2 linked regions of the Dehalococcoides mccartyi 195 genome follow. Each later gene encodes a partner of the first gene's protein in a complex. Links are inferred from orthologs where the notes say so. Each region holds a gene or a part of one and is shown in the gene's direction. Other genes may lie near its edges.

What was found.
Region 2: the proteins of tsaD (region 1) and tsaE are in contact, whole or in part, in a crystal structure (PDB 6N9A), measured with the Thermotoga maritima proteins. The link is inferred for Dehalococcoides mccartyi 195 from one-to-one orthologs. Residues at the interface, in WP_004082750.1 of Thermotoga maritima: Cys10, Asp11, Arg49, His50, Leu82, Gly84, Gly135, Gly136, Glu154, Thr155, Leu156, Asp157, Asp158, Ser159, Glu162, Asp165, Lys166, Arg169, Leu170, Tyr175, Lys213, Thr214, Leu217, Tyr218, Gln221, Arg222, Asn324; in WP_004082108.1 of Thermotoga maritima: Leu37, Gly38, Lys46, Lys57, Val59, Lys60, Ser61, Thr63, Phe64, Thr65, Leu66, Met67, Val69, Pro71, Tyr82, Arg83, Leu84, Asp86, Asp88, Phe89, Asp93, Ile128, Asp130, Glu131, Arg134.

The regions. Positions count from the first base shown.
Region 1 is NC_002936.3:1,287,950-1,303,688, forward strand. Bases 7,811-10,610 are described here. They hold tsaD (tRNA (adenosine(37)-N6)-threonylcarbamoyltransferase complex transferase subunit TsaD), read left to right. Parts: upstream 7,811-8,620; coding sequence 8,621-9,601; downstream 9,602-10,610. Other genes in these bases: DET_RS07295 (HlyC/CorC family transporter), read right to left, coding at 7,811-8,502; groES (co-chaperone GroES), read left to right, coding at 10,092-10,388; groL (chaperonin GroEL), read left to right, coding at 10,416-10,610. Outside these bases: purH (bifunctional phosphoribosylaminoimidazolecarboxamide formyltransferase/IMP cyclohydrolase), read left to right, coding at 1-1,096; DET_RS07260 (nicotinate phosphoribosyltransferase), read left to right, coding at 1,114-2,115; HgcAB-associated protein HgcC, read left to right, coding at 2,234-2,482; DET_RS07270 (arsenite methyltransferase), read left to right, coding at 2,486-3,328; tRNA lysidine(34) synthetase TilS, read right to left, coding at 3,325-4,755; DET_RS07280 (histidine phosphatase family protein), read right to left, coding at 4,799-5,422; DET_RS07285 (M48 family metallopeptidase), read right to left, coding at 5,425-6,603; DET_RS07290 (TIGR03936 family radical SAM-associated protein), read right to left, coding at 6,603-7,247; more of DET_RS07295, read right to left, coding at 7,228-7,810; more of groL, read left to right, coding at 10,611-12,029; DET_RS07315 (M16 family metallopeptidase), read right to left, coding at 12,118-13,377; hydrogenase maturation nickel metallochaperone HypA, read left to right, coding at 13,484-13,843; hydrogenase nickel incorporation protein HypB, read left to right, coding at 13,824-14,477; carbamoyltransferase HypF, read left to right, coding at 14,478-15,739.
Region 2 is NC_002936.3:371,650-387,577, reverse strand. The notes cover bases 9,784-12,772. They hold tsaE (tRNA (adenosine(37)-N6)-threonylcarbamoyltransferase complex ATPase subunit type 1 TsaE), read left to right. Parts: upstream 9,784-11,026; coding sequence 11,027-11,518; downstream 11,519-12,772. Other genes in these bases: DET_RS02180 (bifunctional tRNA (adenosine(37)-N6)-threonylcarbamoyltransferase complex dimerization subunit type 1 TsaB/HAD family hydrolase), read left to right, coding at 11,496-12,772; thiL (thiamine-phosphate kinase), read left to right, coding at 10,020-11,030. Outside these bases: DET_RS02250 (CCA tRNA nucleotidyltransferase), read left to right, coding at 1-1,228; DET_RS02245 (potassium channel family protein), read left to right, coding at 1,215-2,024; DET_RS02240 (hypothetical protein), read left to right, coding at 2,109-2,348; DET_RS02235 (rubrerythrin family protein), read right to left, coding at 2,425-2,922; ispE (4-(cytidine 5'-diphospho)-2-C-methyl-D-erythritol kinase), read right to left, coding at 2,978-3,832; 16S rRNA (adenine(1518)-N(6)/adenine(1519)-N(6))-dimethyltransferase RsmA, read right to left, coding at 3,826-4,701; DET_RS02220 (metallophosphoesterase family protein), read right to left, coding at 4,721-5,467; DET_RS02215 (class I SAM-dependent methyltransferase), read right to left, coding at 5,581-6,183; DET_RS02210 (prenyltransferase), read right to left, coding at 6,183-7,103; DET_RS02205 (iron-containing alcohol dehydrogenase), read right to left, coding at 7,087-8,181; DET_RS02200 (class I SAM-dependent methyltransferase), read right to left, coding at 8,183-8,950; DET_RS02195 (class I SAM-dependent methyltransferase), read right to left, coding at 8,952-9,728; more of DET_RS02180, read left to right, coding at 12,773-12,866; ndk (nucleoside-diphosphate kinase), read left to right, coding at 12,876-13,304; rsfS (ribosome silencing factor), read right to left, coding at 13,305-13,655; DET_RS02165 (TIM barrel protein), read left to right, coding at 13,769-14,599; ATP-dependent zinc metalloprotease FtsH, read left to right, coding at 14,671-15,928. UniProt on the Escherichia coli protein: Required for the formation of a threonylcarbamoyl group on adenosine at position 37 (t(6)A37) in tRNAs that read codons beginning with adenine.

The DNA.
Region 1 (15,739 bases):
CCGTGTACTGGAACACCTTCAGGCAGGCACTCTGAGCCTTGACGAACGCAAGAAACTGGCCCAAAAGGCCTTCCAGCACGTAGCCATGTATGATACGGCCATCTCCCAGTACCTCTGGCAGGGAGAAGAGGGTTTCCCCGAAAATATGACCATAGCCCTTTCCAAACGCTATGACCTGCGTTACGGTGAAAACCCCCACCAGCCGGCTGTTTTCTATGCTGAAAACAGGGTTGGACAAGGGCAGGACAGCGGCATTACCTGGGCGCAGCAGGTCTGGGGCAAACAGCTTTCCTTTAACAATATTCTGGACGCAGACGCCGCCTGGGGAGCCGCCACTGACTTTGCGGCTGCCACAGTAGCCATAGTCAAGCATACCAATACCTGCGGTCTGGCCAGTGACGAAAACATTGCCGAAGCCTACAAGAAGGCCTTTTCGGGTGACCCCGTTTCGGCTTACGGCGGTATAGTAGCCTCCAACCGCAAAGTGACACTGTCCATGGCCGAAGCCATGAAGGGTGTCTTTTATGAAATCATCATTGCCCCCGAATACGAACCGGAGGCACTGGAATTCCTTAAAACCCGCAAGGATTTGCGTATACTCATAGCCGAACTGCCCAAACATGCGGAAAACAAGGCCGCTTCGCTGGATTACCGCCGGGTAAAAGGCGGGCTGCTGGTGCAGGCGGCTGATGAACTGGCCGAAGAGGCCCTTCAGACCAAGGTAGCCACCAACCGGGCACCCACCGCTGAGGAAATGGCAGATTTGAAATTCGCCTGGCGGGCAGTCAAGCATATTAAATCAAACGCCATTGTCCTGGCTAAAAATAAAGTCCTGCTGGGAATGGGCGCAGGGCAACCCAACCGAGTAGTCAGCGTAGACATTGCCAAGAGCAAGGCCGGTGAGGCCTCAAAGGGCAGTGTCATGGCCTCAGATGCCATGTTTCCCTTCCCTGACAGCGTTGAACAGGCGGCTGCCGCCGGAGTAACCGCCATTATCCAGCCGGGCGGTTCTATCCGTGACCAGGAATCTATTGACGCTGCCAACAAGTACAATATAGCTATGGTATTTACCGGTACCCGCCACTTCCGCCATTAGAAAGAACCGGAGGAATTATGCCTGTTAAACCGAAGTTCAATATACCCGGGAACCTGCTCTCAGGTGATACCACTGATATTTATTTTGCCCGTACGGTGGAAATACTGGCTAAGGAAAACCAGAACCCGGAGACGGTAATGGAAGTATTTACCACCCGCCCCGGTATTCTGTGCGGCCTGAGCGAGGCTGTAGAGCTTCTGCAGGCGGTATTACCGGCGGGTGAGGGTGAAATATGGGCTTTGGAAGATGGCGACCAGATTTCCGCCAAGGAAGTTGTGATGCGTATCAAAGCTCCTTACCTGAGCTTCGGTCTTTACGAGACTGTTTATTTGGGTATGCTGGCATCCGGCACAGGCTGGGCAACCGCCGCCCGTGAATGTGTTGAAGCGGCCGGGGATATACCCGTTACCAGTTTTGGTGCCCGCCATATTCACCCGCTGGTTGCCGGACGGATGGATTATGCCGCCATGATAGGCGGGTGCAAAGGCTGTTCGTCTATTGAAGGGGCGCGCCTCTGGGGCATCAGCCCTTCGGGCACTATTCCCCATTCCCTGATACTGGTTATGGGTGATACCCTGAAAGCTACCCTGGCCTTTGACAAACACATGCCGCCCCAAGTACCCAGAGTAGCTCTGGTGGACACCTTCAAGGACGAGGTGGAAGAAAGCCTGCGGGTAGCCGAAGCCATGGGACAAAGGCTGGACAGTGTCAGACTGGACACCCCCTTTGAGAGAGGCAGGGTCACGGCTGACCTGGTTAAAGAAGTGCGGGCTAATCTGGATATGGCCGGACACAATCACGTCAAGATATTCGTTTCCGGCGGCCTTACCCCGGAACGTATCCGCTACTTCGCAGAGAATAACGCCCCGGTAGACGGCTACGGCACAGGCAGTTATATAAGCGGCGCCCGCCCCATTGACTTCACTGCAGACCTGCACGAAATTGCGGGCAAAGCGGTAGCCAAGCGGGGACGTATTCCCGGTCTATCCCAAAATCCCCGCCTTAAAAAAGTGCGTTAATATTCCCCGTGATACTGCTTAAAGCGGCTCTAACCAGCCGCTTTTTTATTTGACAGAAAAGCCCGCCTGAAGTATTATTCAGTATATTCTGATTTTTCTGATTTATTGCGAGGCCGAGATGGAAGAAAAATGTTGCTGCGGGGTAGATGCCATCTTAAGCGTAGATGCCCGCGGCCAGCTGGTACTGCCCAAAGAAATCCGCACCAAACTGAATATTCAGCCGGGAGACAAGCTGGCAGCTATCACCCGCCATTCAGGCGGCAAGCCCTGCTGTCTGCTGCTTATCAAAGCAGACGAATTTTCAGAACTGGCAAACGAAATAGTCAGCCCTATTTTAAAAAATATGACAGTGGCAGGAGGAAATTAGCCCGTGACAGACATCAAAAAACTGGTTCGTGACGAATATGGACATATCGCCGAAAGAGCGGCTTCGCCAGCCAGCGGCTGCAGCTGTTGCAGCTGCAATTCTGACATAGCCGCCGAATCCAGCCTTCAGGCAGGCTACACCGAAGAGGAAATAAACTCCGTTCCCGAAGGGGCAAACCTGGGGCTGGGGTGCGGCAACCCTCTGGCACTGGCTGAAATAAAAGAGGGTGAGACCGTACTGGACCTGGGGTCAGGCGGCGGCTTTGACTGCTTTCTGGCAAGCCCGCGGGTAGGTGCAAAAGGCAAAGTAATAGGTGTTGACATGACACCCCAAATGCTGTCTATAGCCAAACGCAATGCTTTTCAGGGCGGCTATACCAATGTAGAGTTTATCCAGGGGGAGATTGAAAACCTGCCGCTGGAGTCAGACAGCATAGACCTTATCATCTCCAACTGCGTAATAAACCTGTCACCGGACAAGCCTGCCGTTTTCAAGGAAGCCCTGCGGGTGCTCAAGCCGGGCGGGCGGATAGTTATATCTGATATTGTACTGGAAGGTGAACTGCCGGACGAAGTCCGCAAATCTGCCGCTGCCTATATAAGCTGTATTGCCGGGGCAGAACAGTTTGACGATTATCTGGATATCATCAATGAGGCCGGCTTTGTTGACATAACATTACTTTCCAAAGAAACCTATGGCGCAGATAGCTGCTGTAACGACGATGAAGGTTGCGGATGCAGCTGCGGCTGTTCAGGCGAATCCTGCCAGAGCGGTGAAGATACTGAAACCAACGCACTGGACGGCCTGATAAGCAGTCTCAGGTTAAGGGCTTACAAACCGCTTTAATTTTGGAGTTTAAATTCCACCCGAAGCACCCGGCGGGTATTTTCATCTACCTTGGCAGACTGGCCGATACGGTAGCCCACCAGCCAGAGTATTTCTGCGCCCGAAAAAAGCAGGGGTACTCTGGCCCGCCAGCTTCGGGGGATTTTATTATCTATCATAAATTCCTTCAGGCTTTTGGCTTCTTCCATGCCCAGCGGCTGAAACTGGTCACCTTCGGTGCGGGTGCGGACAGCCAGGTCACTCCCGGCTTTGTCCATATCCAGATAGGCCACCAGAGTACTTTCACTTAAATCCAGCCCTACCGGGGAAGGCAAGACTTCGGTCTTTACAGTCCAGCCGTCCAAAATAGTTTCAGTGCCAACTCCCAGCCGGTACTCCCCCTGAAAAGGCGGGTACGGACAGAGTTCATCAATCTCCCAGCCCAGCAAATAATGTTCATAGTCCACCTGAAAGACCAGCTTGTAAGGCAGGTCTATTCGCCGTCCGGCAGGTTTGTCCAGAGTCTGGATAATGCTTTCTATATGACGGGCTTCAATATCCTTCAGTCCGCCCAGCAGTTCTTCCAGCATCTGCCTAAGCAGGTTTCTTTTGAGTGCCGGATGAAGCCGCTGCATCTCTATTTTTTCAATCATAAGCACATTGTCCTGCCGGATTACCAGCTCAGCCTTCATTTGAGAAGTCACTTCGTCCAGCAGGGCCATTTCTTCACCCGCAATAAATGCAGTGCGGAGTATGGTTTCTTCAAAGGCGGGGTTAATTCCCCTAAGCATGGGCAGCACCTCAAGGCGGATACGGTTGCGTAAAAGGTCTGTACTCTGGTTAGTTACGTCCTGTACGGGTGAAAGCCCGGCTTCGCAGCAGTAATTTTGAGTTTCAGCCCGGCTGAGGCCAAGCAGAGGGCGGATAACCCTTAGACAGCCTTCACCGGCTACCGTACGGTTTAAAACAGGCCTAAGTCCCTGAAGCCCGCGGGTTCCGCTGCCGCGTACCAGATGAAGCATAACCGTTTCAATATTGTCATCTGTGGTGTGTCCCACCGCCACTGCCGCCGAACCATACTCAGCAGCAGTCCGGCAAAGAAAGGCATACCGCATTTCGCGGGCGGCTTCTTCAGTTGACAGGTGGTGTTCAGCCTGATAGGCCTTGACACTGACTTTCTGCTGGCAAAGGGGTACACCCAAAGCAGCCGCCAGTTCGGCCACATAGGCGGCATCACGCTCGGATTCTTCACCCCTCAGGCTGTGGTTCAAATGGGCCAGCCGCAAACTGAAACCCATTTCACAGCTTAGTTTATGCATTATGTAAAGCATACAAACGGAATCAGGCCCGCCAGAAACCGCCAGCAGGATTTCATCTCCGTCTGACACCATGCCCTGTTGTTTTATATATCTGCTTACCCGTTCGCTCAAAATTTCATTGTTGTCCAAGGGTATGTCCCGCCTTTTAAAAACTTCGTCAACAAGTATTTTCTCAAATACAACGGCTGTCCTGATGAAAAACGTTTTCATTAAAGAGTGCCAGATAGGCCTGGCTGCCCTTAAACTCTATCAGACTCAGACTGCCAATGTGAAGCCTGAAATTGGCCATTTTTTCCAGAGGCAAATCCAGCACCTTGCAGATAACCGCCAGTATCACAAAATAGTGACAGACCACCGCCACATTCTGGTCAGGATGGTCAGCGGCTATTTGGGTGATAACCCGCCAGGCACGGGTCTGGACATCAGTCAGGGATTCACCGCCCGGAATCCGGGGCAAACCGCCCTCCGGGTGGGGTTCGGTAAAGAGTTCGGTAACCTTCATATTGGCACTGCCCATGTCCATACCCTCAAAATCACCCGCCTCTATCTCCCGAAGGTCTGGTGCGGTATTGATGGCAAGGCTGTGCTCAAGGGCAATCACCTCGGCGGTCACTTTGGCCCGGCTGAGCGGGCTGGAGTATATGGCAGACAGTTTTTCATCTTTGAGCCGCAGTGCCAGATTTCGGGTCTGGCGCAGCCCGTTTTCATTCAGGGGGGTATCACTTAACCCGCCCTGCAGCCGTCTTTTATTATTCCAGTCTGTTTCCCCGTGGCGAATCAAATACATTCTGGTCATGTCTAACCTCTGTCTACACTATGGCGTTTTTCAAATTCGTCTGCCAGACTAATCCGCTGAGTATAGTTAGGGTGGTCCTGGGTCAGCCGCTCCAGCCAGTTTGAGGGTTCAGCCTCAGCCAGATTCTGGTTGGTCAGGCGGGTCATAGCTGTCCGGAAGGCCGAAGGATTATTACTGATATTAAGGGCAAATTCATCTGCCTGCTTTTCCAGCCTGCGGGTAAAAAGGCTGATTAGCGGGGCAACTGCCATCAGCAAAAAAAACAGGATACTACCCATAAGCGGCAGCCCGGCCGGGTCTGTCAGACCATTATACCCCACCGCATCACCCAGATAACTGAAAATTAGCCCGCCCCCCGCCAGCACCCCGAACAGGACTGCCGCCTGAAGAGAAAAAAGACGGAGCATATCGTTATGCTGCTGGTGGGCAATCTCATGAGAAAGGACAACCTCTATTTCGGGTATGGAATAACGGTCTATCATAGTATCACTCAGGACTATCCGCCTGGTACGCCCCAAACCCATCAGGGCGGCATTGGCGGCGGTTCCGCGCTTACTCAGCTCTATAACATATATCCCGCGGACATATACGCCTATACGCCGGCAAAGCTCTAAAAGACTGTCTTTCAGCTGCCCGTCTTCAAGCGGTTTCATAGGGTAGAAAAGGGGTATCAGCCAGACAGGGGCAATAAAGGTCATACCCAAACTCACCGCTAAAAATCCCAGCCAGACCAGCAGCCACCAGATATCCGGCCATGCACCCATAACGGCATATACCGCCGCAACCAGAGGCGCACCCAGCACCAGCATAATCAGAAAAGACTTGGCTGTATCCGCAAAAAAAGCCCGGCGGGTCTGTCGGGAAGTGCCGTAGCGTTTAGCCAGTATATACCCGGTATAATAACCAAACGGCAGACTGAATATTTCGTAAACAACCGCCAGCAGCAAAAAGTAAATAACAGCTGCCCAGACAGGGTGAGATACCAAATGGGCAGCAACTGAGGCGGATAACCCGCCGAATATTAAAACCAATGCGGCTGCGGCAATGATAAGGGCTTGGATATAAGTAAACCGCCGCTCAATACGGCCGTACTCTCTGGCTTGTTGCTGACGCTGGGTATCCAGCTTAGGGGGAGAGTTCAGATTATCTTCGGGGGGAAGAGCCAGTTCTTCTTCAGGCATCAGGCCTCCAGGACAAGCCGTATACGCTCCACTGACAAAGGAAATTCGCTGATACCCAGGGCTTTGGTGAGTTGTTCGGGGCGGCCGGCCCCTTTGCTGTCACACTGAAGCAGCATCCGCAGGCACAGCACACCATCCAAAAGAGAGACCACTTCCAGTTCAGCTGTCTGGGCGCGTAAATCATATTCCTTTACTTTGTCCTGACGCTGCAGCTGCCACAAGAAGCTGTCTTTAGCCATAAAATCATCTACAGCCTTATGGCATTCCGCCAAAGACATTGAAGTATTTACGCTTACCAGATACTCTGCCTGCCGTACCAGCGCCTGGAGTGAGTCATGTTCGGGGGGAACAACGCAGCTTTGAAGTATCTTGACGCCCTCCGGCAGGTGGCGGTTAATCAAATCTTCAAAATAATGGGGGCTGACAGCAGCAGAGGTATATAAATCCATAAACTCCGCCCGGCTGGTATACCCCACCGGCAAGGGTGAGGCCAGAGCCATTCGGGGGTGAGGGTTAAAGCCCTCCGAATAGGCCAGTTCTACCCCGGCCCGGTAAAAAACCCTTTGCCACAGGCGTATTATGTCAAGGTGAGAAATAAACTTCAGGTTTTCTCCCCTTTGGTATCTAACTCTTAGACGCTGCACGCTTTTCCTTTGTTATCAGGACTTCATCAATCTTCATACCCTTCATACGGGTAATCACTACCTTAAGGTTTTGAAGTTTAATCTGCTGACCCTGCTTGGGTATGTATCCCAGGCGGTCAAGTATCAAACCGGCAATAGTCTCATAATCACCTTCGGGCAGGTCCAGTTCCATTTCTGCGTTAGCTTCTTCTATCCGCATGCTGCCGTCCACCTGAAAGGTGTATTCGTTTATAGATTCGTAGTCTTTTTCGGCTTCCGCCAGTTCATCACCCACCGGCCCTACTATCTCTTCCATCAGGCGGGAAAGGCTTACGATACCGGCCGTACCGCCATACTCATCTACCACCACACACATCCGGAAATTCTTTTCCCGCATCTCGTTAAACAGCTTGCCGATAGGCTTGGTTTCAGGAGCAAAATAAGCCGGGCGCATAAGGTCATCTACCAAATCCTGCTGGTTATGAGTGCCTTTGGCCAGTGCCATCAGCACGTCTTTGATAGATAAAATACCCAGCACGTTATCCATGTTGTCTTCGTACACCGGGAAACGTGACATGGGGGACTCGGCATATAAATCCAGAAAATCTTTCAGGGTTGAGCCTTTTTCCACGCTTTCCACTTCCGGTCTGGGTACAATCACTTCCCTGACCGGCCGGTCTGAAAACTCAAATACCTTGTGCAGAAGCTCCGCTTTATCTTCTTCAACCGTCCCCTCTTTATGGCCGACAGTTATCATAGCACGGATATCATCTTCGGCCACCAGGGAACTTTTAAGGGCAGGGCCGCCGAAGAGCTTGGTAAAACCGGAGGATATCCAGCCAAGCAGAGCTACTATAGGTGCGAATATTTTGGAAATCACCTCTACCGCAGGGGCTACTGCGAAGGCTATTTTTTCAGAATGCTGGGTAGCCAGAGTTTTGGGGGTGGTTTCGCCGAAAACCAGCAAAATAATAGTAACCCCGGCAGTGGCGATAAGCACGCCTCTTTCATTACCCCAGATAGAAACCGCCAGAACAGTACCCAAAGCGGAAGCGGCTGTATTTACAAAGTTGTTGCCCAAAAGTACAGTGGAAAGGAATTTTTCCGGCCTCTCCATCAGCTGCGAGACCTTGTCTGCGCCCTTTACTTTACTTTGAACCATATTTTGCAGGCGGAACCGCTGGATCGAAATAAAGGCTGTTTCAGAGCTGGCAAAAAAAGCGGAAAAGACAATACACAGAAAGAAGAGTATAAGGTACCAGGTATCGGTACTCATTTTGAAGAAAACCTCACTAACCTAGGCTACATGGCCTGGATATTTATAATAACATTGCCCTATATAGGTGTCAAAGGGTTTAGCCCCTTGACATTGTCTATGCTATAATCCTGCATATATGAAGATACTCGGTATAGAAAGCTCCTGTGATGAAACCGCTGCCGCAGTAGTGGCAGACGGGGTAAATATTTTATCCAACCGGGTATCCTCGCAGATAGATATCCACTCCCGTTACGGCGGGGTAGTCCCCGAAGTGGCTTCCCGCCAGCACCTGCTTTCCATATTACCGGTCATAAGTGACGCACTTAAGGAAGCACGTACCGGATTTGATGAAATTTCGGCCATAGCTGTAACCAACGGGCCGGGTCTGGCAGGCTCTCTGATAGTGGGGGTAAATGCCGCCAAAGCCATAGCCGCCGCCCGCGGCATACCCCTGGTGGCGGTAAACCACCTGCACGGCCATATCTATGCCAACTGGCTTTCCGGCAGGATACCGGAATTCCCCTGCCTGTGCCTGACTGTCTCAGGCGGGCATACCGACCTGGTGCTGATGAAAGGGCATGGTCAGTATCAGCTGCTGGGACGTACCCGTGATGATGCCGCCGGAGAAGCCTTTGACAAAGCCGCCAGAATACTGGGTTTAAGCTATCCAGGCGGGCCGGCCATAGACAGAGCTTCGCAGGACGGTGAGGCAGTACTGGATTTGCCGCGCTCGTGGATACCCGGCAGCCATGACTTCAGCTTTAGCGGACTGAAAACCGCCCTGCTCCGGCTGGTGGAAAACGGCGAAGTCTGTTCGGTAAATGACGCCGCCGCCAGCTTTCAAAAAGCGGTGGTAGATGTACTGGTAACCAAGACCCTGAACTGCGCCCATGAGTACAACGTAAAGCAGATACTGCTGGCAGGCGGAGTGGCCGCCAATAACCTGCTGCGTAAACAGCTAAGCGAACAATCCCCTCTGCCGGTTTCCATACCACCCATAGGCTTATGTACCGACAATGCCGCCGTAATAGCCTCCTGCGGCTATTTCCGCTTTATATCCGGCGGTCAGGACAGGCTGGACATGGATGTACTGCCGGCGCTGTCCGTTGTTTCCTGATATCTAAAGCATTTCTTCGCCAAATAAAAAAGGAACTCGTTTCCGAGCTCCCTTTTACAAACTGTACAGTATTTGAGGCGGCCTGTACAGTATTTCAAAGACCATCCAGATCTTTGAGAACTGCAATCAGTATAGACCAGAACCAGAGCCCTTGCTATCGTACTTAATACGTAAATTGACTGCGCATTTATGCTTAGTACTATTCTATACTTTAGTATATTTTCAGTTTAGCAAACCCTGTTAAAGCTCTGCTAAGCATTGCTATTGACATACTGTAAAGCATTCCGGAGAGTTATCAGCATTGGATTAAATAGCTTTTCGTAGTCTTAAGGGTGTATTTATGGTTATTTTATTCTAAATACCTGTAATTACCGCTGATTGCAGTTGCAGCCGACTTCCCAGTGCTGTATTATATGCCTGTTAGCAGTCTCGTACTGAGACTGCTAAAACATTGCCGCAATAAATTTAGTCAAACTTAGAAGGAGGAATAATGGCAACTAGATTCGAACCCCTGCACAACATGGTACTCATCCAGCCCCAGGAAAAACAAGACATGAGCAAAGGCGGTATCATCATCCCTGACGCCGCTCAGGAAAAATCTCAGGAAGGCGTGATTGTCGCCGTGGGCCCCGGCCGTCTGGACAAAGATGGCAAACGCGAACTCATGAGCATTAAAGTCGGTGACAAGGTTCTTTTCCCCAAATTCGGCGGTGTTGAACTTAAATCTGGCGGTATTGATTACATCATCATGCCCGAAAGCCAGATTATGGCTAAAATCGTAGGCTAAATTTTTTAACGAATATTAGGAGGTATAATGGCTAAGCAGATTATATTTGGCGAAAAAGTCAGGGTCTCCCTCAAGAAGGGCGTTGATACTCTGGCTAACACAGTAAGAGTAACCCTTGGTCCCAAAGGTCATCCCGTTGCCCTGGAGCGGAAATGGGGCGCACCCACTGTTATAGATGACGGTGTAACCATTGCCCGTGATATTGAACTGCCCGATGCTTTTGAAAATATGGGTGCCCAGCTGGTCAAAGAGGCCGCAACCCGCACCAGCGATGCCGCCGGTGACGGTACTACCACCTCTATCGTACTGGCTCAGGCCCTTATCAACGAAGCCTTCAAGAATATTGCCGCCGGTGCCGAACCCATCAACCTGAAACGCGGCATTGAAAAGGCTGTGGCCGCTCTTAAGGCCCAGCTCCGCAAGAACTCCACCCCCGTCAAGGGCAAACAGCAGATTGTTCAGGTAGCCACCATCACCGGTAAAGACCCCGAAATCGGCAACCTGATTGCTGACGTTATGGATAAAGTCGGCAAAGACGGTGTTATCACTATTGAAGAATCCCGTGGTCTGCGCTATGAAACCAGCTACGTAGAAGGTATGCAGTTTGACCGCGGTTATATCAGCGCTTACTTCGTAACTGACCCCGGCCGGATGGAATCCATCATGGAAGATGCCACCATCCTGATGACCGACCGCAAGATTGAAACCGTTGCCGAGCTGCTGCCCGCTCTGGAAAAAATCCTGCAGATTTCAAAGAATCTGGTCATTGTAGCCGAAAACGTTGAAGCCGAAGCTCTGGCTACCCTGGTAGTCAACAAGCTGCGCGGCAACCTGAATATCCTGGCTGTCAAAGCCCCCGGCTATGGCGACCGCCAGAAAGCTATGCTGGAAGATATGGCCATACTGACCGGCGGCCATGTAATCAGCAAGGAAGCCGGCCGCAAGCTGGATTCCGTAACCGAAGCTGACCTCGGTCATGCTCGCAGAGTTGTCTCCAATAAAGACAAGACCACCATTATTGACGGCGAAGGCTCTGCCGAAGCTATCAAGAACCGCATCAAGCAGATTAAAGCCCAGATTGAAGAAACCGAATCTGCCTTTGACCGCGAAAAACTGCAGGAACGCCAGGCTGCTCTGGTCGGCGGCGTAGCTGTTATCGCAGTAGGCGCTGCTACCGAAACCGAAATGAAAGAGCGCAAAGCCCGCGTTGAAGATGCTTTGGCTGCCACCCGTGCCGCCATTGAAGAAGGTATCCTGCCCGGCGGCGGTACCGGCCTCCTGAATGCCCTGCCCTGCCTTGATGCCCTGAAACTGGAAGGCGACGAAGCCACCGGTGTCAGCATTGTCCGCAAGGCTCTTATTGAACCCGTCCGCTGGATTGCTACCAACGCCGGCAAAGACGGCAACGTTATCGTTGACAAGGTCAAGAACTCACCCGTAGGCCATGGTTACAACGCTGAGAAAGATGTCTTCGGCGATATGGCTGAAATGGGTATCATTGACCCCACCATGGTTGTCCGCTCTGCCCTTGAGAACGCTTCCTCCATTGCCAATATGGTTCTCATCACCGACTCACTGGTAGCTGATATTCAGGATAAAAACCCCGCTCCCCCCATGCCTGAAGCTCCCGGAATGTACTAAGACCCAAACGGGTTAAACAAGAAGGGCGGGACTTTAAAGTCCCGCCCTTTTCTATTATTCACAATAGGCTTAGATACAAATATATTGTCTAGTCTTTCAGCAGACAGGCTACTGCATCTTTGTCAACAGGCCCTACCAGTGCCAGCCGCATTTGGGGTTTTTGGAAGTATTCGCCTGCCAGTTGCATAACACCTTTCAGGCTGACCCCGTCTATCAGGCGAATAACATCTTCGTGGGTGTTCACCCTTTGGCACAGCAGTTCCTGAGAACCTATCCACTTGGCCATATAGCGGCTGTCTTCCATAGCCAGCTGAATCCGTCCCTTGGACATTTCCTTAGCCTTTGTCAACTCTTCAGCTGTTATGGTTGTCTTGGCAGTTTCCAGTTCACTAAGTACAGCCTTTATACAGGCAGTCAGATTAGCCGGATCTACCGCCGCAAAAACAGAGAAAGCCCCGGTATCATGCAAATACTCAAGCCCGGACTGGACAGAATAAGCCAAACCCAGATTATCCCTGACACGGGCAAAAAGGCGGCTGCTCATGCCGTCACCCAGTATAGTGTTTAATATGCTGAAAGCATAACGGCGTTCATCCAGACGGTTCATGCCCGGCATGGCCAGCATCAGGTTAATCTGCTCGGCATCACGCTTGTCCACCCCTACCTGACAAGGGTTGCCGGAGTGATACGGCTCAAAGGTCTGAACTTTTTGCTGCCCGGCCAAACCGCCAAAGGCCTGAGAAATGGCCGAAACGGCGTTCTTATGCTTTATATCCCCGGCTACTGCCACCACTATATTGGCAGGGGTGTAATGGCGGTGCATGAAATCAAGCAGTTTTTGGCTGTCCAGACCGGCCACACTCTGGCGGCTGCCGGCTATATCCCGCCCCAGCGGGTGATCCGGCCAGAGTATCTCATCAAGCAGCAGCCCTACCCGGTGGGAAGGGTTGTCCAGGCTCATGCTTATTTCTTCGTAGATTACCTTGCGTTCCTTCTCAAGGTCTTCGGGGTTAAACAGGGGGGTTACCAGCATATCCGAAAGCACATCCAGGGCCAGAGCAAACTTGTCACTGCCCACTTTGGCATAATAAAGGGTAGACTCACGGTCGGTAGCCGCATTCAAAATACCCCCCACCCCCTCTATGGCACTGGAAATAAGCTGGGAATCAGGATACTTTTTGCTACCCCTGAATACCATGTGTTCTATAAAGTGGCTGGCACCGGCCTCGCAGTCTGTTTCATAACGCGAACCCACCCCGATATATACGCAAATGGTAACCGAACGGCTGGCAGGCATATGGTGGCTTATTACCCGCAAACCGCTTGGCAAAACACTTAATTCATACAAATAAACACCTCGCTTCTTTCTGAATAATAAACACAGCCTTAAAAGGTGTCAAATACCCCCCGAATTAGACACCCAAGCGGGTCTGCCTTATAATTAAATAAGAATTATGCACGAACTATCCATAACCGAAGAACTGCTAAAAACAATTGTAGCCAAGGCTGAAGAAGCCAAAGCCCGTAAAATCAGCCGGATAAATCTGGTGATAGGCGAATATGCAGGCGTGGTGGAAGACAGCGTAAAAATGTGTTTTGATATACTCAGCCAGGACACTATGGCCAAGGGGGCGCTTTTAGAATTTAAGCGCATACCCGCCGAATTCCGCTGCCGTTTGTGCGGCCATACCTTCCCTTCAGGGCAGCATGCACTGGTCTGCCCCAAATGTCAGGGCTGGAATGCCGAAGTGATAGCCGGCAACGAATTTTTTATTGAAAGCATTGAGGTAGATGATGAAAGTCAAAGTTCTTAAAAATATTACCGACATGAATGACCAGCTGGCTGCCAGAAACAAGGATATGTTTGCCGGAAAAGGCATACTGGTGATAAATGTCATGTCTTCACCCGGCGCCGGTAAAACCAGCTTGCTTCTTAAAACTATTGAGCTGCTGGGAGATGATGCCCGGGTGGGTGTGATAGAGGGTGATATAGCCTCAAGCGTAGATGCCGAAAAAATAGCCGCCACCGGTTCGCAGGCTATTCAGATAAATACAGACGGGGGCTGCCATCTGGATGCCAACATGGTAGCCTCAGCCGCAGACGGGCTGGAACTGGACAAGCTGGATATTATTTTTATTGAAAACGTGGGCAATCTGGTCTGCCCGGCCGGATTTCAGCTGGGCGAAGCCAAAAGGGTAGTGCTGGCATCCGTGCCGGAGGGTGATGACAAACCCACCAAATACCCCTTTATGTTCAGGGATACAGACGTAATAGTCATAACCAAAATGGATTACCTGCCGCTTAGTGATTTTAATATGGAATCCTTCCGCAAAACAGTACTGGGTCTCAACCCGGACGTAAAAATAATTGAGCTTTCAGTAAGGAATGGCCAGGGGCTGGACGAATGGACAGCCTGGCTGAAAAGCAACCTCCTCAAGGGGAAATAGATGCCCGCACCTAAGCAAACCAAGCGGTTTGCCTTTGCCATCAGCGGGATTGTCCAGGGGGTGGGCTTCCGCCCCTTTGTTTACCAGCTGGCCGCCAAACACGGCTTAAACGGCTGGGTCAGGAATACTTCTGCCGGAGTGGAGATAGAGGCAGAAGGGATTGAACAAGCGCTGGACAGCTTTTCAGATGAGCTAATTAGCCTCAGCCCGCCCCAGTCAGTTATTAAAACATTTAAACAGACTGAAATACCCTTAACAGGTGAAGAAGGGTTTACCATCAAACCCAGCCAGAGCCTTTCCGGGCGTTTTCAGCTGGTTTCACCGGATATAGCCACCTGCACCCAGTGCCAAAATGATGTATCTGACCCCCGAAACCGCCGCTACCGTTACCCCTTTACCAACTGCACCAACTGCGGCCCCCGTTTTACCATAATTGAGGACATACCCTATGACAGACCCCTGACCACTATGAAAGACTTTGAAATGTGCCCGGTCTGCCAGGCCGAATATGACAACCCTTTAGACCGCCGTTTCCATGCCCAGCCCAATGCCTGCCCGGTGTGCGGCCCCCGCCTCTGGCTGGTGGATAAAACCGGAAAAGAGCTTGAAAGTGCCGATGCTATAGCAGAAGCCGCAAAACTGCTGAAAGACGGCCGGATTTTAGCCATACGGGGTCTGGGGGGCTTTCTGCTGGCCGCTGACGCCACTAATCAGCTGGCGGTTAATACCCTCCGGCGCCGTAAACACCGCCCTTCCAAACCCTTTGCGGTTATGCTTCCTGATATAGCCGAAGCCCGCAAACACTGTTTTATATCCGCCGAAGAGGAAAAGCTGCTTATTTCACCTGCCGCACCCATTGTCCTTTGCAAATGGAACAGGGAAAGCCCCATATGCCCCGAAACCGCCCCTAAACAAAATTATCTGGGCATAATGCTGGCATACACCCCTCTCCACCACCTGCTTTTAAAGGAAACGGGTAAACCCCTTATCATGACCAGCGGCAATCTGAGCGCAGAGCCCATTGCCAAAGACAATGACGAAGCCCTGAAACGGCTGGGCAATATAGCGGATTATTTTCTGCTTCACAACCGCCCCATCTACTCCCGTTATGATGACAGCGTGGTCATGTATGAGGCCGGTGCAAAAAGGGTAATCAGGCGGGGCAGGGGTTATGCCCCCTACCCTGTCCAGACCTCTTTTACGGATAAAGAAGTACTGGCGCTTGGTCCGCAGGAAAAAAACACCTTCTGCCTGCTTAAAGA
Region 2 (15,928 bases), 920 kb from region 1 along the record:
AAAAAACCGCCTGCCGCCGGAAATAAACCGGCTTATCCTGGCGGCAGCTGAACTGGCCGCCAGCCAAGAGGCATCTCTTTATCTGGTGGGCGGGCTGGTACGGGACTGCCTGCTGGACAAAACCCCCAAAGATGCAGACCTGGTAATTACCGCAAACGCTATCCGGTTCGGACAAGACCTGCTTCAGGGCACTTCATACAAAACCACCCTGCACCACCGCTTCGGTAACCTTTCGGCAGATATAAACGGCTTCAAACTGGATATTACTACCGCCCGAAGCGAAGTTTACCCCGCTCCCGGCAAACTGCCGGAAGTAGGCGCAGGCGATATCAAGGCAGATTTGTTTCGCCGGGATTTCAAAATAAACGCCATGGCCATAAGCCTTAGCCAACAGAATTCCGGCTGCCTTGTAGACCCCTATGACGGGCTTACAGACCTGAAACAGGGTAAACTTAGCGTACTCCATCCGAAGAGCTTCCAGGATGACCCCAGCCGCATCTGGCGGGCTTTGCGTTACTCGGAGCGGCTCGGTTTTGATATTTCGGCTGAGACTCTTGCCCTGCTTAAGCGTGATATGCAGCTAATTCCGCTGATAGGTGCTGACAGATTGCGTTATGAGATAGAATGTGTTTTGGAAGAAGCCAAACCTGAAAATATCTTCCTGAAAGCAGAGGAAACAGGCGTCCTCAGATACAGCCTGCCGGGTGTAAAGGCTGATGGCTGGCTGGTGGGAAAATTTGCCGAAGCCAGAAAAATATACGGCACATGTATACCCAGGGTAATATATTACTGCCTGCTCTCTGCCCGTCTGAATAAACTTCAGGCAGAAAACCTGGTAACCGGGCTTAACCCCGGTAAATATATTACCGGCTGTCTGGGTGATTACCGGTATCTGGCTGAAAATCTACCCGAACTGGAAAAAACCGGCCTTAGACCCAGCCATTTGTACAAGATACTGGTAAAGTGCCGGAAAGAAGCCCGGCAGAGTTTTTATATAGCGTCAGACAACCCTCTGGTCAGGCAAAATATCTCACTTTTTGAGGAAGAACTTTCAAATATAAAGCCGCATTTAAAAGGAGCAGACCTGATTGCCCTCGGATTTACACCCGGCCCGGCTATCCAAACTATACTAAGAGAACTGCTCTTTTTGAAGCTTGACGGCCAGCTAACCAGCCGGGCAGATGAAATAGATTATGTAAAACGGAGACAAGCAGATGACCAGTCATGATACTATGAAAAAGGTGCACGACCTGCTGACCTTTGGCTTTGAAAGCCAGCCCCGCAAGTTTATCAGCTGGTTTATCATCAGCCTTATCTGTTTAAATGTGCTGGCGGTTATACTCGGTTCGGTAGATACCATTGCACGTGATTATCATACCCTGCTTCATAGTTTTGAAATATTTTCAGTGACAGTATTCAGCCTGGAATATATTTTGCGGGTGTGGAGCTGTACCGTTGAGCCGAAGTATTCGCACCCTTTTACCGGACGGATACGCTTTGCCTTATCCCCGCTGGTGCTGATGGATTTACTGGCTATCCTGCCCTTCTACCTGCCGTTCCTTATACGCGTAGACCTGCGTTTCTTGAGAACCCTGCGGCTCCTGCGGTTATTCCGCTTAAGCCATCTGAAGCGCTTCAACGAAACCTCCCACATGATTCTAAACGTACTCCGCGAACGCAGAGAAGCCCTGATAATATCTTTTTCCATTATTTTGCTGCTGGTTATTATTACTTCCAGCCTGATGTACTTCGTGGAAAACCCGGCTCAGCCGGAAGTGTTTAAAAATATACCTGATGCCATGTGGTGGTCTGTTATGACCATGACTACGGTAGGTTACGGTGATATTTACCCCATCACCGCACTGGGGAAATTTCTGGGGAGTGTTATCGCTGTACTGGGGCTGGCTGTCTTCGCTTTGCCGACCGCCATTTTATCCGCTGGGCTGCTGGAAGAATTCCGCAGGAAAAAGGAACTGAACGAACACATCTGCCCCGTCTGCGGGCAGGAAATACCAAAACACTAAAAGCCCTTAGTCTAATTCCGGGGATACCCTAAATGTCTCTAGGAGTATATACTAAATGAACAAACAAAGAGGGGAAACTATGATATGCAGATAAAAAAGGATTTGGCGCTAACCAACAAGCTTTTATCCCAGGGACTGGTCTCCAGCCGTGACCCCGAAACCGGGTTCAGATATATACTCTGTGCCACCTGCCCCAAGGACGGCGGAGACGGAACAGTAGCCCGCATTGACCGCAAAGATAACGAAGTAGAGCGGGTACTTTTCTGCTGCAGTATCTGCGGGCAGGAATTTGCAGCCAAACCGGAGGATATTTTTCTTACCTGACCTTAGCACAAAAGCAGTCCTGAAAATACAAAAGGGGGCAGATATCTGCCCCCCTGGTTTTGTAAGAAAGATTTTCCTAGACAGCCTTGAAACTGGAGGCGGGTGCCCCGCAGATGGGACAGCGGGCAGGAGCCTCACCCAGCACGGTATTACCGCAAACCTGACATACATAGTATACCTGGTCCGGGGCTTTGACACCGGACTTTACTTCTTCCAGTGCTTTTTCAAAAAGCCCGTGATGAATTTTCTCTACCTTGTTGGCGTGGTTAAAACTAAGCAAGGCTGCTGAATTTCCTTCGGCCTCAGCTTCTTTGATAAAAGGCGGATACATACTGGTAAATTCATAACTCTCACCCTCAACCGCCGCTGAGAGATTAGCCGCAGTATCACCCACCCCTTTCAGAGCATTAAGGTGGTTTCGGGCATGGACAGTTTCTGCCTCGGCTGCAGCCCTGAATAAACGGGCTACGTGAGCAAAACCCTCTTTCTCAGCTTTATCAGCAAAAAACAGATATTTACGGTTGGCCTGGCTTTCACCGGCAAAAGCAGCCGACAGATTTTCGGAACTGGACATCAAAACACCTCCCTGATATTTGAATGATATTTATATGATACCTCTATGCCACCCATCAATCCAGTGGCCCTAAAGTGGATACCAGATAAGCCTGATGCCCCTTCTGGCACAGATTATGGTATATCTTCTCAGCCATATTTTTATCTTTAAGCAGGGTAAAGAGGGTCGGGCCTGCTCCGGCTAAAAATATCTGGTAAGCCCCGGCTTCCAGAAATTGCCAGCGGTATTTGGCCAAATCAGGGAAAAGGGTGAAGGCTATTTTTTCAAATACATTGAAACACGAACTGTAGCTTAGCTTACCCTGACATATATCTTCCAGCAGTTTATCGCTTATTTCCCCGCTGCTAAAGCTATCTGCATGCAGATTACGGTAGAGAGCGGCAGTTTTATCCGGCGGCATTTCTATTTCAGGAACCAGCAAAACCGCCCACATTTGATTGAGAGTGGGCAGGGGGGTTACGGTTTCTCCACGTCCTTCCATCATAGCCGTACCGCCCATCATGAAAAACGGCACGTCAGAACCCAGCTCTGCCCCCAGTTCCATAAGCCGCCAGCGCGGATAACCGCACCCCCACAGCTTGTTAAGCCCTTTTAAAACAGCCGCCGCACAGGAACTGTCTCCCCCCAACCCCGAAACCAGGGGAATACGCTTGGCTATAGTCAGGTTTACCCCGCGTCCCTGCCCGCACTTTTCACTAAATAAGGCCACAGCTTTGGAAACCAAGCTATGTTCAGCCTGCCAATCCGGGCTGTCTGAGCTTATTTGCACTGTTTTGGCCGGGCTGAAAGACAGGCGGTCACATAAGCTGAGTGACTGAATAATACTCCGCAGCTCATGGTACCCGTCATTCCGGCGGTAGAGGACTTCCAGACTAAGGTTGACTTTGGCCGGAGCCAGCAGTGTCAGCATGGGTTCTCCGTGTACACCAGGCATAACATTTTCCACTCCTCCATACTCAAGGTCTCTGCCCGGCGGGCGGGTTCTATGCCTGCCCTGTTCAGCAGTGCCAGTACACTCTGCTTGGATACACCCAGTCCCTGTGCCAGAGCGTTAAGAAGGGTTTTACGGCGGGTGCCGAAACCGGCTCTGGCCAGTTTAAAAAAATCAGCCTCAGACACCCCCTGCATAATGGCTGCCTGGGGGATAGCTACCTTTACAATAGCCGAATCCACTTCCGGCGGAGGATAAAAAGCCCCGCCCGGCACTACTGATACCAGCGAAGGGTTGCCGTAAAAACGCACACTCAGGGTTAAAAGACCCATGTCCCCTGTTTGGGCGACCATATTTTTGGCCACCTCTTTTTGTACCATGACCACCATAAGTTCCGGCTTGGCCTCAGCTTCCAGAAACTGGCGAAGTACGGCTGAGGTTATGTAATACGGAAGATTGGCCACCAGCTTATAGGGAATATTTTGACCCAGTATTTCCGCCGGGCTGGTTTTAAGTATATCTGAATGGATAATCCTGAAATTAGGATAGGCTTTAAATTTTTCGGTCAAGGCAGTTACCAGCTTGTCATCCAGTTCTACCGCTATAACCTGCCCGGCCCTTTTAATGAGTTCTTCGGTAAGCACTCCAAGCCCCGGCCCCACTTCAATAACCGTATCCGTGGGTTTCAAATCTGCAGCCAGTAGTATTTTGTTAAGCACGCCCTGGCTTATCAGGAAATGCTGCCCCAGCCCTTTGCGGGCCCTGAGGGTATAGCCCTCCATCATCTCTTTGGCCTGAGCCATAAGTGAAGGGGTACCAGTAGCTGCCAGAGGTGCGTCTTTCTCCATGTACCCCTATTATAGGGATTTAGCTCCCTTTGCTCAATCGTGCTGACAAAAACTGGGGCAATTTGGCTTTTTGCATCTTTTTCTGGGTAGCCGTTATGTTATAAGACACCCTGTACAGACAAAAAGTACGGGCTTCTTCGTTGTAAATACCGTAACTGGCCTGCGGGTTGCCGTCCCGGGGCTGGCCGACACTGCCGGGGTTGATTATCAGACTGGTCTGGCGGAGCGGCTGCATACTGCCTGCCATAAGCGGCATACCCCGGCAAATACCCCTTTGGCCGGGGGTAAAGACATAAGGCATATGGGTATGCCCCACCAGACAATAAGGGGTACTCATAAGCCCGAAATTTTCAGCCGCAATCTGGGGGGTACTTATATACTCCCAGTCCGGGCGGCGAAGACTGCCATGCACCAGGGTAAAATCACCCTCAACTACAACCTCTGGCAAAGAGGCCAGATAATCAATCATCGCGCTGGACAGCTGGTTTCTGGTCCAAACCAGAGCGCGGGCAGCTTCCAGCGCAAACAGAGAATGGTTTATCTTACCGGCAACCGCCAGGTCATGATTACCGGCTACAGCCAGATGTTTGCGGCTTTTCAGTATTTCCAGACAGGCCACCGGGTCAGGGCCATAATTTACAATATCCCCCAAACACCATATCCCGGCAGCACCCCTTTTATCGGCATCTTCCAGAACGGCATTTAAAGCTTCCAGATTAGCATGTATGTCCGCCATAACAGCATAACGCATACCTAATGATACCATAAGGTACTATTTTGTTAAGTGCCCACTGTCCATTTTTAGCTATACCTGTTGCGGAAAAATAAAACAGGCCTTGCATAAGGCCTGTTTGTAATATATCTATAACTTTTTACTGTTTAAACAGGTTTACGGGCCCGCACAAATACAAATACCCCCCGCACAGCTTCCAGCTCCTCTACCTCAAAACCGGCTTCGGTCAAAAGCTTGCGCCATTCCTCCAGCGTATGCACCCACATAATATTATGCTCAACAGGATAACGGTATATAGTATTGACTATCAGGGAATAAAACTTGTTTTTGGGCTGGTAAATATCATAAACAGCCACCTTACCGCCGGGCTTCAGGGTACGGAAGCATTCCGCCAGTACTTTACCGAAGAGTTTAAACTCGTGGCTGGCACTGGAGCAATAAATACGCTCAAACTCCCCGTCTTCAAACGGCAGATGGTAAGCATTTCCCCGTACCAGAGTTTTGTTGGGGCGTTTGGTGCGGTCATTAAGGGCCATCATCTGGACAGACTGGTCTAAACCTACAATCCGCTTTGCTTCTATCTTGTTGGCAATATACCCGGTACCGGTACACAGGTCAAGAACACTGAAAGCCGAGGTATCTTCATTCAGCATTCTGTCACGGGCACTTTCAAATGTACCCAGCATAAACATACGGGTTAAAAATTCGTATACCGGGGCAACTTTTTCAAAAAAACTGGGGGCTACCATTATGTCAACATCCCTATGGCCACCGTAGCAGTTGTGACCGAATATATTATGACCATCAATTTATTGGCCATGGCTACCTTTATGGGGTCATTATAATAGCGGTGGGCAATCCTGACAGCCATAACTGCCAGAGGGATACCGCCTAAGGATATGGCTGAAAGCGGGGGCATCACCCCGGTAAATACAAGTGCCAGTATATAGGTGTAAAGGCCTGCCAAAGAGATACTGAAAAGATTTTTGGCATTTTTAGGCCCCAGGCGATAAGTCAGGTTACGTTTACCGGCGGCCCGGTCTTCCTGATAATCAGGTATCTCATTTATAAGTATCATTGCCCACATGCACAAACCCGGTATAACACCTATCAGCAGCACATCCCGGTTAACCATACCGGTATGCACAAAATACCCCCAGGCTGTCAGCACCGGCCCGTAACCGATAAGCATCATCAGCTCACCCAGGCCATGGTAAGCCAGACGCATGGGTTTAGCAGAATAGAGTATGGAAATAGCCGCCCCGATAACGGCAATCCACATAACCCCCCAGCCCATATCCAGCGCCATATAAATGGCACACAGCAGGGCGAAGAAATACAGAGAGAAGATAACCAGGAGGGACTGGCGGGGCTTTATAACCCCACAGGTAAAAACCCCGCTCCCGCCGGAAAAAGGGTTTTTGGCATCAGCATGTTTGCAATCAGTGCCATAAACATAATCAAGGGTGTCATTAAACATGGTAAGGCCAATCTGAACAGCGGCAGCGGCTGAAAAGGCCACTACAAAGTTGACTACGTCAAAGGTATCTTCAGAAAAAGCCAAAGCGCCGGCTATTACCACCGGCATTACACCCTGGGGCAGGAACTTGAGACGGGCAGCCTGTATCCAGTCCTGAAAATCCGGACGTTCGCTAGTAAGCGCTTTCAAGAACTTTCTTCAAAACCTCTTCAGAAACCTTGGTACCTATTTTACCATTTTCCTTGTGGAAACGGGTAAAATCCTCAAGCAAAAAGAAGTCTGTACGGGCAGTACGGCGTTTGTTATCATAGCGCAGGGCTTCCAGCACCCCTTCCAGAGGAACATCCGCCGGAATACGGGTGGGCAAACCCAGCTTCTTGAAAATACGCTCTATTTTAGCGGCCAGTTCGGGCTTCATATAGCCCATCTCACAGGAAAGGGCGGCCTCAGCCACCATGCCGATAGCAATGGACTCACCATGCAAAAGCTGGCCGTTTTTAATAATCTCTACCGCATGGCCTATGGTATGCCCAAGCTCCAGCTGGGGGTCAAGCTTGCCCTCAAAGGGGTCAATCTTAAGCAGCTCCAGCTTAAGCTCTATGGTATGGCGGGAGATATAATCTATAACTTCCGGCGAATAATCACCGGCGTGTTCTTCTATATAGTCAAAAAAGGAGGATTCCTGGCACAAGCCGTGTTTTACAGATTCGGCCAAACCCGCCCGTATCTGGCGTTCGGGCAGAGTCCGCAGGAAATTAAAATCTATAAAGACAAACTCAGGGGCATAATACTGTCCGAACAGGTTTTTACCCATTTTGTAGTTAACGGCCTGTTTCTGGCCAATGGCACTGTCTATCTGGGCAACCATGGTGGTAGGAATATGGAAAAAGCGCAAACCCCTGAAAAGGAGTGCGGCGGTAAGACCGCCCAGATTCCCTACTACCCCACCCCCCAAACAGACGATAACGCTTGATTTGGTAGCCCTGAGGTCAAGGATTTTTGAGCCTATGTCTTCCAGAGTAGACAGAGTTTTTGAGGCTTCACCGGCCGGGAAAGCCAGCAGGTGGGTTTCGGTCACCCCGGAAAGCAAATCTTTTATTTTATCTTTTAGAATATTTTCCAGATTGGAATCAGTTATTATAAAAAATTTGTCCGCATTTAGCTGTTTTGCATATTCGGGCAGACTACCCAGTATGTCACTGCCTATATATACGTGGCGGGTACGGTTATTCCCAATGTCATAAGCCAGTGTATCCACTTTACCCATTTTAATTCTCCGGCTTATAGGCCACGGTCAGTGTACCCATACCACCGCTCTGATAGCGGGATTTGATATTTATAAAACCCTGATTCTGGAGGATAGACATTATTTCCGCGTTACTGGGCATGGCCAGCACCGAATTTGCCAGATACCGGGCTGATTTGCGTTCTGTGCCTATTATCCGAGCCATGATGGGCATCAAGTTTTTCAAGGCAAACAGGTAAATACCGCGGAAGGGCTGTTTTTCGGGTTTGGTCATATCCTGCAAAACCAGCAGACCGCCCGGTTTAAGTGCTTTAAAAATATTAGAGGCCGCCAGATTTTTGTTGGCAAAATTGCGGAAGGCAAAGCAGGTGCCGATAACATCGTACTTGGCATCCCCGTAGGGTACCTCGGCATCACCCACCCAGAACTTTACATTGCGGTCAGGGTAGTTTTTCTTGAGCCGCCCCTTGGCTACTTCCACCATTTCGGGGGTAATATCAAAGGCGTCTATATCCACATTATTCATGTAACGCAGAGTGTTAAAGGTAACAAAACCGGTCCCGCAGGCCAAATCCAGCATTTTCACCTGGGGCATATTGCGGGTATAGGTCAGTATCTCTAAAACCATCTCTTTGCCCCAGCGGCGGTGAATACCCATACCTATAATATCATCGTGCAAATCATAGTGTTTGGCCTGAAAGCCAAACAGCTGGAGCATATAACGCTTGCGGGCCTGAGCCTCTTCAGACTCAAAACCGGGGTCTTTTACGCTTACATTCACACTGCTCATCTTATTCTGATTTCTCCGGCTTGAAACCCCAGATTACGCAGGCAATACCCAGTGACAGGCTCTTGTACTGGCATTTCTCAAAGCCTTTACTTTCCATCAGTTTTACAATCTGCCCGTTAGTGGGCATCATCATGGCAGACTTGTAAAGCCAGCGGGCAGCGGATTTTTCGGTGCCCAGAATGCCGGTAAGCACCGGCAGGATATACTTCATGTAGAATATATACAGCCCGCGCATGGGGTGGCGTTCGGGTTTGGTAAGGTCCTGAATAATAAACAGACCGCCCGGCTTCAGGGCATTGAAAACGTTTTCGGTGGCAATGCCTTTGTTGGCAAAGTTGCGGTAAGCAAAACTGGTAGTTACCAGGTCATATTTCTCTTCGCCAAAGGGAACTTCGGCATCACCCCGCCAGAACTTGATGTTCCGCCCTTTGAAATACTTTTCGTAGCGTTCTTTAGCAACGGCCAGCATATCCGGGCTGATATCAAAGGCCTCTATGTCAACATTGTCAAAGTTTCTGGCTGTATTGAAGGTAACAAAGCCGGTGCCGCAGGCCAAATCCAGCATATCAACATGCTTCCGGTCTTTCAGAAACCGCCCCATTATCTTAAGAACGGTCCGCATCCAGAAACGGTGGGCATAAAGCCCGAAAACATCATCATGGAAATCGTAGTTTTTTGCTTGGACTACGAACAAGTCAACCATATACTGTTTACGTTTATGCGCCTCTTCAGAGTCAAATCCGGGGTCATGGATAGGCGCTTCGGCCAAACTACTCATCAGCTATCACCTTTTGAAGCATTTATTTAGACATATTCCATATCTGAAGTCATTGAAACGGGGAACCCACCAATGACAAAACTCAGCTTTTTTGAGTAAGTGCCAAACAAAAACGCCACACTAATGGCGATTTCAAAAATCAATAATATTCCTCAATGTACTAATTGTCAAGGTTAATTCCCATCGCAGCCCATACGTAAGCCAAAGCTAAAAAATCCCCTCCTTGAATTTTAGAAAACGCTTGTTTTAGACCCTGCAGGCGATAGCTGAAAATGGTATAATCCTTGCATTATGAAGGTTTCTGACATAGGCGAATGCCAGCTGATAGACCAGCTGAACAAACTTCTGCACCAGGGAACAGATGAAACCACCCCTGCCCGTCAAAACCTGATACTGGATATTGGTGACGATGCGGCTGTTTTCCGGCCTCAGGGATACCAGCTGGTCACGGTGGACAGCCTTATTGAAAACGTACATTTCAACCGCAGTATGCTTAACTGGGCAGACTTAGGTTACAAAGCCCTGGCGATAAACCTAAGCGATATTGCCGCCATGGGGGGAGTCCCCCAATATGCTATTGTGAATATTGACCTGCCGCCGGATACGCTCGTTTCCAGCGTGACAGACTGCTATAACGCCATGCGAAGCCTGGCTGACAAATACCAGACGGCCATAATAGCCGGGGATACCAACCAGTCCTCCTTAATAAATCTGGCGGTTACCCTGCTGGGTTCGGCAGAAAACCCGGACAAGCTGCTTACCCGGAACACGGCTTTGCCAGGGCAAAAAATAGCTGTTACCGGTTATCTGGGCAATGCCGCCGCCGGGTTGGATATGCTTTTAAACCAAACCAAAGTTCCAGACGAAAGCCGGGAGATATTTTGCCGCTCTTTTTACCGCCCCGAACCGCGGATAAATGAAGCCCGGCTGCTGGTAAAAGAGGGGGCTCGCTGCTGTATAGATATCAGTGACGGGCTGGCGGCTGACCTTTTGCATATACTAAGGCAGAGCCGGGTGAGTGCCCGAATTGAGCTTGAGAGGCTGCCTGTCCACCCCAGCCTGCGTCTTTGCTACCCTCTCCAAGCCCAACACATGGCACTTTACGGGGGGGAAGATTACGAGCTGCTATTTACCGCCCCGGCCAAAGTGATAGAGCAGATATCAGCCCAAAGCGGAATACCGGTTACTATTATAGGTGAGATTATTCCGGGTAAACCGGATGAACTGAAATTAGTGGATAAAGATGGGAGGGCCCTTCAGCCGGAAAAGAACGGCTGGGAGCATTTTAAAAAACCGAAATGAACCAACTTGAACTGGTGAGTCACAGTACCCGGCAAACCCAAGACCTGGGCAAGATAATAGGCGGACTGGCATCAGCCGGGGATATTATCTTCCTGGTGGGGAACCTTGGAGCAGGCAAAACGAACCTGACCCAGGGAATAGCCAAGGGGCTGGATGTTACCGAAAATGCCCTGAGCCCTTCGTTTGTACTGGTGCGTGAGATGTACGGGCGGTTACCTTTGTATCACATAGATTTATACCGTTTGGACCTGAGCGAAGAAATAGAGGAACTGGGACTGGATGACTATTTTTACGGCAGCAGAGTAACGGTGGTTGAGTGGGCTGACAAAGCCGATGAGCTGCTGCCTACGGAAAACCTGCGGATAGAAATAGCCTATCTGGATGAAAATAAGCGGAAACTGACCCTGTCTGCCTGGGGTATCCGCTATGAAGAGCTGCTAAATGAGATTGCACAGAGGGTAAAGGATGCCGGTTTTAATAGCCATTGATACAGCCACCCCGGACACCGGGCTGGCTGTCCTTAAAGATGATGAAATAGTGGCCCAGTACAACTGGCTAAGCCACCAAAACCAGACGGTAGAGCTGCTGCCCCGTTTGGAGTGGCTGCTTGAGTCAGCCGGGCTAAGCCTTAAAGATGCCTCAGCCATTGCGGTTTCCATAGGGCCGGGCAGTTTTAACGGCTTAAGAGTAGGCCTGAGCACCGCCAAAAGCCTGGCTTTTGCTCTGGATATCCCCCTGTGCGGTATCGGCACACTGGAACTGGCCGCCTACCCCTATCTGGCAAGCGGCCTTAAGGTGTGGGCATTACTGCCCTCAGGACAGCAGGAATATGCCGCAGCGATCTACCAAAAGAACGGAGACGGCTTAAAAGAAGAGGTTAAACCCTATATCACCAATCTGGCTGATTTAGCCGCTGAAGTCAGTGAACCCTGTGTTATCTGCGGGCCGATAAGCCAAACCAGCCAAACCGAGCTTAAAGCCCTGCTTGGAGATAAAAAAGCAGTATTTGCCCCGGCTGATATACGCCCTTCAAGGGCAGCCTCGCTGGCACGGCTGGCTAAAAAGAGGATTGAAGACGGCCTGACTGACAGCCCTGCCGGTTTGCAACCGCTTTACCTGCGCCGCCCCCAGATATCCCCCCGCAAACACCGCACCGGCCTGCCGCTCTCCCAAAACAAAGCCGTTATCTGGGATATGGACGGGGTAATTGCAGATTCCGCCCCCTTTCATATGCGGGCATGGCAGACTACTTTTGCGGAGATAGGTTATACTTTTTCCGAAGCAGATTTTTACCGTACCTTCGGCCTGCGGAATGACATGATAATTTATTCGGTGCTGGGTGAGAAGTCAGACGCGGATACTATCCACACTCTGGCTGACCGCAAGGAACACCTTTTCCGTGAATACGCCGGGCAGGAGATACAGCTGTTTCCCGGTGTGATAGAACTTTTAAAATCCCTGAAAACAGCCGGTTACCGCATGGCCATTGCATCTTCGGCACCGCTGGCCAATATCAAGCTGGTTATGACTAAACTGGGTATAGGGGACTACTTCCTGGCTACAGTCAGCGAAAAAGATGTCACCAAGGGCAAGCCCAACCCCCAGATATTCTTACTCTCGGCCGCCAGACTGTGCGCCAGCCCGGAAGAGTGCCTGGTAATAGAAGACGCACCCGCCGGAGTGGAAGCCGCCAAGAAAGCCGGTATGAAATGCATAGCTGTTACCAACAGCCAGCAACCCCAGGCCCTGAGCGAAGCTGATATGATAGTTGACACCCTGGGCAAGATTAGTGTAGAAGATATAGCCGGTTTTATAGGTTTGGCCGGCGCTAAATAAAGGAGAAATATGGAAAGAACACTTTTACTGGTTAAGCCTGACGGCGTTAACCGCGGCCTGTCCGGCGAAATACTGGGCAGAATGGAAAAACTGGGGCTGAAAATGATTGGCCTGCGGATGCTCCAGATGGATGCCGTTTTAGCTGACAAGCACTATGCCCCCCACCGGGAACGCCCCTTTTTCAAGGATTTGGTCACTTACATTACCTCCGGCCCTATTGTAGCCGCTGTTTTTGAGGGCGAAAATGCCGTTGAGAAAATGCGCAAGGCTATGGGCGCCACTGACCCTGCCAAATCTGAAAAGGGTACGGTACGGGGAGATTTGGGTATAAATATAGAGCAGAATACCGTTCACGGCTCAGACTCGGCTGAAAACGCCAAACATGAAATAAGCCTGTTTTTCAGCGAAAGCGAACTGGTAAACTACGACCGCCGTTAGTTACTGGACAGAAACCAGTTTGGGGGCATTCTCCCAGAGACGGTCAAGCTTATAATAAGAGCGTATTTCGGGGGTGAATATATGGGCAATCACCCCGCCGAAATCAAGCAGTATCCAGCCTGAATCCGCGTCACCTTCACGGTGGCGCGGCCCTATTTTAAGAGGTTTAAAGGTCTTTTCAACCGTATCCGCAATAGCCGAAAGCTGACGGCCGGAAGCGCCGCTCATCAGCACGAAATAATCACAGTAACTAACCAACTCCCTGACATCCAAAAGGACTATATCTTCAGCCTGTTTCTCACTGGCTATACTTACCATCTGCCGGGCAATATCTATTGATTCCAAGTGCACCCTCCCCAAAAATCTGTTTTTAGTATAGCATACAACCCGCTGCGGGCTGTAATAAGGCTAAAACAGGCCTTAGGTTTTTTAAATGCCGAACACATCTGATATACTTATACCCTATGGCAGGTTTACTTTTCGGCACCGCCGGCATTCCCTATTCCACCCCCAAACACACCACCCAGAACGGTATCCACCGGGTGGCAGAGCTGGGGCTGGATGGCATGGAAATAGAGTTTGTCCGCGGGGTATATATGAAAGCCCCGGATACCAATCCGGTACGCATACTTTCAGAGCTTCTCCGCATAAAGCTGTCCGCCCATGCCCCGTACTACCTGAACTTTAATGCAGTGGAAGAAAACAAGGTTAAAATGAGCCAGCACCTGCTCTACCAGTCCGCCAAAACGGCATCTCTGTGCGGGGCGGGGTCACTGGTATTTCACCCAGGTTTTTACCTGACGGATTCGCCTTCTGCCGCCTACGAAGCCATACGGGATAATATCCGCCCGGTGGCTGAACGTCTTCAGAAAGAGGGCTTTCCGATAAGCCTCCGCCCCGAAGTAAGCGGCAAAGTCACCCAGTTCGGAGACCTTAAGGAGACTATGGCACTTTGCAGCGAGATACCCGGCCTGCTGCCGACTATAGATTTTTCCCATTACCATGCCCGCACCGGCAAATTCAACTCTTATTCCGAGTTTAGTTTTATGTTAACCACTATGGCTGATTACCTGGGTGAAAGCGCCCTTAAAAATATGCATATACACATTTCCGGTATAGATTACTCACCCCGCGGCGAAAGACAGCACCTGAACCTGGCTGAGTCAGATTTCAATTATAAAGAACTGCTGCTTTGCCTTCGTGACAAAGGCTGTGCCGGGCTGGTAATCTGCGAAAGCCCTAATCTGGAGGAAGATGCCCTGCTTCTTAAAGAGACCTACTTCTCTCTGGCCTGAAGACGACGCAATCCTTATATGCTATAATTTACTTAATATGTCCCATATTACATGAAATTTTGAGGTACCAAATGAATTCAAATTGGAAACGCAGCACCATTATTTATATCGTGATGCTGGTGGCTATCATAGCAATCTTTTCGTTTCTGGTGCCGAACTCCCAGAAACCGGAGGAAGTGCCTCTGAGCCAGATAATAACCCTGTCTCAGGAACACAAGATTGCCGAAATTACAGTTGACAGTGAAAATATAGAGGTAACTACCACTGACGGCACAAAACTGTCCACCGTAAAGGAATACATTGCCAGTATTTACGACATTGAAGGCCTGGACCTGACTGATGTCAAGGTAAATATCCAGCCGGCAGGCGGACTGGACTGGGGCACTATGATTCTTACCTATCTGCCCTTCCTGATATTCGGCGGCCTGCTCATCTTCATCTTTACCCAGGCCAGGGGCGCCAACAATCAGGCCGTCTCTTTCGGCCGCTCCAAGGCCAAGCTCTTTAATATGGACAAGCCCACCATTACCTTTGCCAACGTGGCCGGGGTAGACGAAGCCAAACAGGAAGTAGGCGAAGTAGTAGAGTTCCTGAAATCCCGTGAAAAGTTTCAGGCGCTGGGTGCCCGCATTCCCAAAGGTATTTTGCTGATAGGCCCCCCCGGTACGGGTAAAACTTTGCTGGCCAAGGCTATTGCCGGAGAAGCCGGAGTTCCCTTCTTCTCTATAAGCGGCTCCGAGTTTGTAGAAATGTTTGTGGGCGTGGGTGCTTCCAGGGTGCGTGATTTGTTTGACCAGGCTAAAAAGAATGCCCCCTGCATTATCTTTATAGACGAAATAGATGCTGTCGGACGCCAGCGCGGTGCCGGACTGGGCGGCGGGCATGACGAACGCGAACAGACCCTTAACCAGATACTGGTGGAAATGGACGGGTTTGATACCGATACCAGCGTAATAGTTATTGCGGCTACCAACCGCCCTGATATCCTTGACCCCGCCCTGCTCCGCCCCGGCCGTTTTGACCGCAGAGTAGTGCTGGACAAACCGGATATAACCGGGCGTGAAGCCATACTGAAAATACATGCCAAGGGCAAACCCCTGGCAGATACGGTTAATCTGGAAAATCTGGCTAAGCAAACAGTCGGCTTTTCGGGTGCGGACCTGGCTAACCTTCTTAACGAGGCCGCCATACTGGCTGCCCGCAAGAACCGCAAAGTGGTTGAGACCGAAGACCTTGAAGAGTCCATTGACCGGGTTATTGCCGGGCCGGAACGCAAGAGCCGCCGCATAAGCACCCAGGAAAAAGAGGTCACCGCCTACCACGAAACCG